DNA from 2 places in the Sporolactobacillus sp. PKPK-6 genome. Region 1 is predicted to be linked to the other one. Evidence: predicted binding sites of a transcription regulator. Region 1 holds the regulator's gene; the other holds the start of a gene.
The links. Region 1 encodes Rex, which represses fermentation and respiration genes when NADH is low (regulators of the CRP and FNR family bind a similar motif). Its sites were predicted from a motif close to TTGTGAAATATTTCACAA; they were not measured.

Region 1 (4,207 bases):
CTTTGCTGTCCAAGTCAAGATGGTTGGTTGGTTCATCGAGGATCAGCAGATTGTCATGGCGCATCATCAGCTTGGCCAGCATGAGACGTGCCTTCTCACCACCGCTTAATTGGGAAACCATCTTTGACACATCATCACCGGAAAACAGGAAGCCGCCGAGCACGGTCCGAATATCGCCTTCAGGCTTTAACGGATAATCGTCCCATAATTCATTAAGTACGGTTTTCGTTGGATTGAGGCTCTTTTGTTCCTGATCATAATAACCGATGCTGACATGGCTGCCGAGACGCACCTCACCTGAACGGAGCGTTGTGCCGCCGTCAATCGCTTTAAGCAGCGTTGATTTGCCGATCCCATTCGGGCCGACTAATGCAACGCGATCTCCTCGGCTGATCTGAAAGCTGAGATCAGATATCATGGGTTTCTGATCGTCGTAGCCGACATCAAGATGAGAAACCGCGAGCACATCACGACCGCTTTGCTGTTCAATATCGAAGGTAAAGGTAGCCGATTTGGCGTCGCCCATTGGACGATCCATAAGATCCATTTTTTCTAATTGTTTGCGTCGGCTTTGCGCTCGTTTTGTCGTCGAAGCACGTACAATATTTTTCTGAACAAAATCCTTCAGTTTTGCTACCTCTTTTTGCTGCTTATCATAGGCTTTCAGTTCACTTTCAAATTCTGCCGCGCGCACTTCCAGATAACGCGAATAGTTCCCTGTGTATTTGCGCACTTTATGTCTGGTAATTTCATAGACCTTTGTCGCAATTTTATCGAGAAAATATCGGTCGTGAGAGACGACAAGCACACTGCCGTTGTAGCGCTGCAAGTAACCTTCCAGCCATGATAGCGTTTCAATGTCCAAGTGGTTGGTTGGTTCGTCAAGAATCAGCAGATCCGGCTTGATGAGCAGGAGCTTGCCGAGCGCAAGCTGAGTCTTTTGCCCACCGGATAAATTGCTTACTGGCGTCTCATCGGGAAAGCCACCGAAATTCAAGCCGTTCAGCACGCTGCGTGTTTCTGCCTGGTAAGTGAAACCGCCTTTTTCGCGGAAGTCTGCTTGCATTGCATCGTAAGTCTTCAGCAGCTGATCGTAATCTTTAGGATTAGCAAAGCTGCCGGGATCCGCCATCTGTTCTTCCATCTTACGCATTCTCTTCTCAAGTGCGATAAGGGGCCCGAACACAGACAGCAATTCATCATAGATTCCGCGCGTCGAGTCGAGTGTGGCATTCTGCGGCAGGTAGCCCATTGTACGGTCTTTTGGCATGATGATCTCACCGCTGTCCGCACTCATTTCTCCGGCAATAATTTTAAGCAGCGTTGATTTGCCAGCGCCGTTACGGCCAACCAGCGCAACGCGTTCTCCAAGCTGTACTTCTATGGAGATATTAGATAAAACAAGATCAGTTACAAAGGATTTACTGATCTCATTGGTTTGTAAGAGCAACACAGATTTTCACCTCAGAAAGATTAGGAATAGCGGTCGATTTTCCGGAAGCAGGATGTTTGCTTCGGAATCTGTACACATAATAAGATAGATATGTTCATTGTAGCCTACTCGTAAATTATTCGGCAACTGCGGAGGCATGCAATGTTGGATTAAGACAAATTCGATCATGATTGTGAAATAAATAACAAAAATAATGATGATTATAGTATAGTTGAACTAGAGACACAGATAAATGATGGCAACACGATCTGTTTTGTAAAATTGGGGGGGAAGACCCGGTCATGGCGAACCAAAATGTACCTCAGGCGACTGCCGAGCGGCTGCCGCTGTACTATCGAACACTGCAGGGCTTGGTTGCAGTAGGAAAAACGCGTATTTCATCTTCGGAATTCGGAGATCTTGTGCAAATCGATTCAACAACGATTCGCAAGGATTTTTCTTATTTCGGTGCGCTCGGAAGAAAAGGATACGGCTACGATACGCAGCATCTGATGGATTTTCTAAGGAAAACACTTTATCAAGATGAATTGTCAAAAGTGGTCCTGATTGGTGTCGGACATTTGGGCACTGCACTGCTCAATCACAACTTTCAAAAGAATAACAATACCAAGATCGTGAAGGCCTATGACATTGATCCTTCGCTTGTCGGTACGGAAGTCAGCGGTACGGAAATTTATGCAATGGATACGTTGGCAACCGACGACAATAGTGACATAACAGCCGCTATTTTAACTGTTCCAGCTGCACACGCGCAGGAAGCAGCGGAAATGGCGCTTGCATCAGGCATTCACGGATTTTTAAATTTTTCTCCGACGACCTTGTCTCTGCCGGCAAACGCTTATGTCCGTCATGTGGATATGACGGTTGAACTTCAGGCGCTGATTTATTTTCTTAATCATTCGATGGAAGAAAGGAATTCTAAATGATTAAGTGGTAAAATACAGGTGCATAGCATTAACTGGTTAAGAATCAACGCATGCGCGGACAGTGAGCAGTTCGTTCGCGCTTATGCGGTTTAAAAATAAGGTGGAATGCAGGAATGATTCAATTAAAATCACAAAATGAAATTGCTGAAATGAAAAGATCCGGTCAGCTGCTTGCTCGAGCGCATCAGCATATTAAAAAAATGATTCGTCCCGGCGTGACGACCTGGGAAATCGAAGAGTTTGTAAATGAATTTCTTGAAAAGCACGGCGCGATTCCTGAAGAAAAGGGATTTCAGGGCTATAAGTATGCGACCTGCGCTTCAGTTAACGATGAAATCTGCCATGGCTTTCCGAATAAAAAGCCTCTGAAAAATGGAGATATCGTCACGATCGACATGGTCGTTAATCTGAACGGCGCGATGTCGGATTCAGCGTGGAGCTATGCAGTCGGTGAAATTTCTGATGAGGCGAAGCATTTGCTGAAGACAACGGAAGAATCGCTTTATGAAGGTATTAAACAAGCGGTTGTCGGAAACCGGCTCGGCGATGTCGGCTACGCTATTCAAAAATATGCCGAGGATCGCGGACTCAGCGTTGTTCGTGAATTTGTCGGCCACGGTATCGGACCGACAATGCACGAAGATCCGCCGGTTGCACACTATGGCCGCCCTGGTCGCGGTCTTCGCCTTAGAGAAGGCATGACGATTACGATTGAACCGATGTTGAACATTGGTGACTGGCGTTCAAAGGTTGATGATAACGGTTGGACGGCACGCACGATCGACGGTTCATTGTCCGCACAGTACGAACACACATTGGCGATCACGAAAAACGGTCCGGAAATTCTGACCGCACTTGATGAAGAATAAAGAGTACGGGATAGAAGAAGCGGAGCCCCAATTAACGGGCCCCGCTGTTTTTATACAAAAAAACGTTTAATAGATCAAAGAAAGGACTTGGCCTCCCAAATTTTTTCAACCGCTCTTTTACATAAACCAGTGAATCCAGCTGGTTGTATTCGGAATGTGCACACTCAAGCTGAGTAGAACAACAGTGGCATTCATGGCTGCATGCATGAACATGGTCACCCAAATGCGACCGGTCTTGTGATAGGCATAGCAAAGAAAGAAGCCAATCACAACATAAATAAGCAGATGCGAAAAATCAAAATGGCCGGCAGCAAAGATTAGGGAACTGATCAACGCGGCAAAAAAGAAGCCAATGCCCTTTTTCAAACTTCCGAAAAGAATCTTGCGGAAAACAATTTCTTCAAGCATCGGTCCGATGATGCTGACTGCGAATATAAACAAAGGCGCCTTGCGGGTCATCTGGACGACATCCTGAGTATGCTGCGAGCTGATCGGCTGACCTAATATGAGGCTGTTGATCAGTGCTGTCGCAATCTGAAGAACGAACAGGATGAACACACCGCAAATTGCCCAAGCGATCGACTCGCCGATAGAAGCAACCGGACCGCGTGCCAACCTACGCTCGGGTATTAGCAGCAGTGAGACAATAATTAAGGTTAAGAAAAAGACGGCTGCGTATGCATCACCGGAGGACGATCCACCTTTCGGAAATCCGGGAATCAGCGGAGATATAAAGCAGATAAGATAAACAAGAACGATCAGGATATACCGTAAAACCAAAGTCAGACACCTCATATCTATTTGTATAATTTAGGATTATTTGTGAAAAGCTGAAAGCATTCTAGAAGGTTATTGCTTGTTTTGTCTATTTTAACATAGCGGATTTTCTTTATCCTTTAATAACTATTTGAACCATTTTTATGGTTACATATATTTTCGAGTAAAAACTTGCAAATCTA
Region 2 (4,207 bases), on a different contig from region 1:
GCTGCTCATTGCCGGATGCGGCAACTCAAGCAGTAAGAAAGAAGAAGGCAAATCCGATATTGCGACGGTGACAGTGAAAAACGGCCAATATATTACAAAGGATGGTCAAGAAAACTCCGACGATAGCGCACTGCTCGCGCTCAATATCAGTATTACCAACCACTCCGACGATTCGCTGGATCTGCTCACTGATGACTTCTCACTCTATGATTCCAAGAATGAAAAAGTATCGGTGGATGACTCCATCTATGACGATTCAGAAGGCAGCTTTAAAATGCTGGACACTGACTCCCTTGCCAAAGATAAAACCGTAACCGGCTACATTCCGTTTCGAGTCGCCAAGAACAAAACCTATGAACTGCACTTTCAGCCAAACGTCTATAAAGGAGATAAAAAGGTTGATGAAATTGTTGTAAAAATTAATACCAAGAAGTTCAAAGACGATCAGCAGCAAATTAAGGATTCCATGAACGCCTATATACAAACTGTTTTCTTTGGAAAAGATGATTCGAACTACGCAACCCTTGTCGCCAATGATGCAAATAAAGATAAAGCGCAAATGAAAGACGTATTCATCAAAAATATGGGCAGCGAGCTCGATGATCAGTTGTCTGATGAGCAAACCAATCAAATTTATGAAGCCTTTGAAAGCGCCAATCGTGAAAAAGGAAGCGTCGTTCTAAAGGTTGATACAGCCCTTCCGGATTCAGCCGTTGTCGAAGTTACTCCAAAAGTACTTTTCCTCGACGACATGTATGACGAGATTGAAAAATTGAAGGATCAGTTTATTGATGACAACCGCGGCAAATATTCGGACTATGATGCTGCGCTGAAAGGCTGGTATGTGTACATGGCAAAAAATATTGGGGAGGTGTTTAAAAATACTGATACACAGACATCCGACGACAGCTATAAAATCAATCTTAAGAAGGAAGGAAACAAATGGGAGGTCGATTCTGAAAAAAGCACGGCAAATTACGATTACGAGGGACTGCTCAGCGATATGACGGGCGGGTATTAAATTAATGTCGCCAATGCTTTATGGACTAAGCTGAATTGAGCAGGTGCGCTCAATTCGCTTTTTTCAACCGAGAAAGCGGGACAAGCGGATAGCAGTTGAGACGAATGGGTTTTCTCTCTCTTCGGTTGAACTTTCCAGAGATTGGGTTGAACTTTTCGAGTGTTGGGTTGAATTTCCGCTCTTCGTTTGAAATTAGTTACAACTTTTTAGAAGTTCGTTACGATTTTTCCTTAGTTCGTTACGAATTTGAGAGTCTTCGTTACGACTTTTTCTCGATTCGTTACAAGTCCAGACATCCGCACATCTTACGAGTTATTGCACCTCTTCCGTCTACTGCGCAACAAAGATGCAACCCACTTTACTGTTGCTTAAAACCTCAATTATTTGCTCGACACAAATCAGACAAAATCAAATGGCCACTTTGTGACAGCGTTTTCGTAATTGTTGCCAATCCACTGGTTATAAAGTAAATTATATATGTGAATTAATTCACAAAGTCATGATCCCTATTTTCCGAAGGAGGACCACCATATGGCTATTGAAGAACAAGCATTACATCCAAAGGATTCGAAAAAAGAAACATTGGAAACGATGATCGATCAATTGGTAACGAATGCTCAGACCGCACTGGATGAATTTAAACCGCTTGACCAAACGCAAATTGATGAGATCGTACGACAAATGGCTCTGGCCGGACTTGATCAGCACATGCAATTGGCGAAAATGGCCGTCGAAGAAACCGGACGCGGTGTTTATGAAGATAAAATGATTAAAAATATTTTTGCAACCGAATACATTTATAACTCAATAAAAACTAACAAAACCGTTGGCATCATTAACGAGGATCCGTATGAAGAAATTGTCCAAATCGCCGAGCCAGTTGGCGTCATCGCCGGTGTTACTCCAGTGACCAATCCGACATCAACGACGATGTTTAAATCCATCATTTCAATCAAGACAAAAAATCCGATTATTTTCGCCTTCCATCCGTCGGCGCAACAATGCAGCAGCGAAGCGGCTCGCGTGGTTCGTGATGCCGCGATACGTGCCGGAGCACCGAAAAATTGTATTCAATGGATTGAAACACCATCACTTGCCGCAACCCAGCAGCTGATGCATCACCCCGGCGTGGCTCTCATTCTCGCGACCGGCGGTTCAGGCATGGTTAAATCCGCCTACAGTTCAGGCAAACCGGCGATCGGCGTTGGTCCTGGGAACGTACCTGCGTACATCGAAAAAACGGCCGACATTAAGCAGGCGGTGAACGATCTGATCCTTTCCAAGACCTTTGACAACGGCATGATTTGCGCCTCGGAACAGGCAGTCATTGTGGACGCAGCAGTCTATGAAGCGGTCAAACAAGAAATGACCGCAAACAAATGCTACTTCTTAAATGATGAAGAACGGAAAAAAGTAGAGACACTGGTCATTGATGAAAAGCGTTGCGCCGTCAATCCCAAAATTGTCGGCAAGTCGGCCGCATACATTGCTAATCTTGCCGGCGTCACAGTTCCGGATGACACTAAGGTTATCATTGCCGAGCTGAACAGTGTTGGCCCGGAATCACCGCTTTCACGTGAAAAACTGAGTCCTGTGCTCGCCTGTTTCAAAGCGAAAACAACCGAAGAAGGCTTACAGCGATGTGAAGAAATGCTTGAATTTGGTGGCATCGGGCACTCGGCAGTTATTCATTCAAACGACCAAAAAGTAATTAATGCCTTTGCTATGAAGATGAAGGCCGGCCGTCTGATCATTAATGCGCCATCGTCACTCGGCGGTATTGGGGACATTTACAACCACTTTATTCCATCACTGACCTTGGGCTGCGGCACGTACGGCGGCAACTCAGTATCCACAAACGTCGGGACAGCGAACTTGATCAATATTAAAACGATGGCCAATCGCCGCAACAACATGCAGTGGTTCAAGGTTCCGCCGAAAATCTATTTTGAAAAAAATTCAACCAAGTATTTGTCGGTGATGCCGGATATTACACGCGCTTTTATCGTTGCCGATCCGGGCATGGTTAAATTCGGCTACGTCGACCGTGTTGTCCACTATTTGAGAAAACGAAATGAACCGATCCAGTACGAAATTTTCTCTGATGTGGAACCGGATCCATCCGTCACTACTGTTATGAAAGGTACTGAAATGATGCGCAGCTTTAAACCGGACGTAATCATTGCCCTGGGAGGCGGTTCGGCAATGGATGCGGCAAAGGGTATGTGGCTGTTCTATGAAAGCCCGGAAACAGAGTTCTTTGGACTCAGACAAAAGTTCTTGGACATCCGGAAACGTGTCTTTAAATTCCCTGATCTCGGTAAAAAAGCAAAATTCGTCGCAATCCCAACCACGTCGGGAACCGGATCAGAAGTGACTTCTTTCTCCGTGATCACAGACAAAGAAAATGATATGAAGTATCCGCTCGCCGACTATGCGCTGACACCAAATGTGGCGATCATCGATCCGGAATTCGTCATGACTGTACCGCCGCGCGTGCTCGCCGATTCCGGTATGGATGTGCTCACGCATGCGATTGAAGCCTATGTGTCCAACATGGCCAATGATTTTACAGACGGACTTTGTATCAAAGCAATTCAACTCGTGTTCAAATACTTGCCGCGCTCCTATAAGGACAGCAGCGACAAATTAGCAAAAGAGAAAATGCATAATGCGTCAACCATCGCCGGCATGGCATTCTCTAATGCATTTCTGGGAATCAATCACAGCCTTGCGCACAAGCTTGGCAACGAATTCCATCTGGCACACGGCCGGTGCTGTGCGATTCTTCTGCCGCATGTCATCCGTTACAATGCTCAGAAGCCGACGAAGTTCACATCGTTCCCGAAATATAAACACTTTATTGCCGATGAACGCTATGCAGAGATTGCACAGATCATCGGTGTAGGCGGAAAGACGACTGAAGAAAGTGTGGAAAACCTCGTTCAGGCGATTAAAAAACTGACTCAAGAGCTGAATATGCCGATGAGCATTGAAACAAATGGTGTCAGCAAAGCAGCTTTTGAAAAAGCTGTTGAAAAGATGTCTGATCGTGCATTTGGCGATCAATGTACGACCGCCAACCCGAAGATGCCGCTGGTTACCGAACTGGAAGCAATCTATCGTCAAGCATTCAAGGGCATCTAGACCCTACACCCAACAACAAAATGAAAAATCGAGAGGAGA

Region 2: the regulator Rex is predicted to act here: its motif matches at 1,499-1,516, upstream of adhE (bifunctional acetaldehyde-CoA/alcohol dehydrogenase).

The regions. Positions count from the first base shown of each region.
Region 1 covers NZ_JBWXPA010000003.1:65,021-69,227, reverse strand. The annotation lists gene AC1MBV_RS16370 (ABC-F family ATP-binding cassette domain-containing protein) at 1-1,453, opposite strand, end outside; gene AC1MBV_RS16365 (redox-sensing transcriptional repressor Rex) at 1,735-2,379, shown strand; gene map (type I methionyl aminopeptidase) at 2,493-3,248, shown strand; gene AC1MBV_RS16355 (CPBP family intramembrane glutamic endopeptidase) at 3,366-4,028, opposite strand.
Region 2 covers NZ_JBWXPA010000002.1:984,994-989,200, forward strand. The annotation lists gene AC1MBV_RS15625 (DUF5105 domain-containing protein) at 1-1,021, shown strand, start outside; gene adhE (bifunctional acetaldehyde-CoA/alcohol dehydrogenase) at 1,553-4,168, shown strand.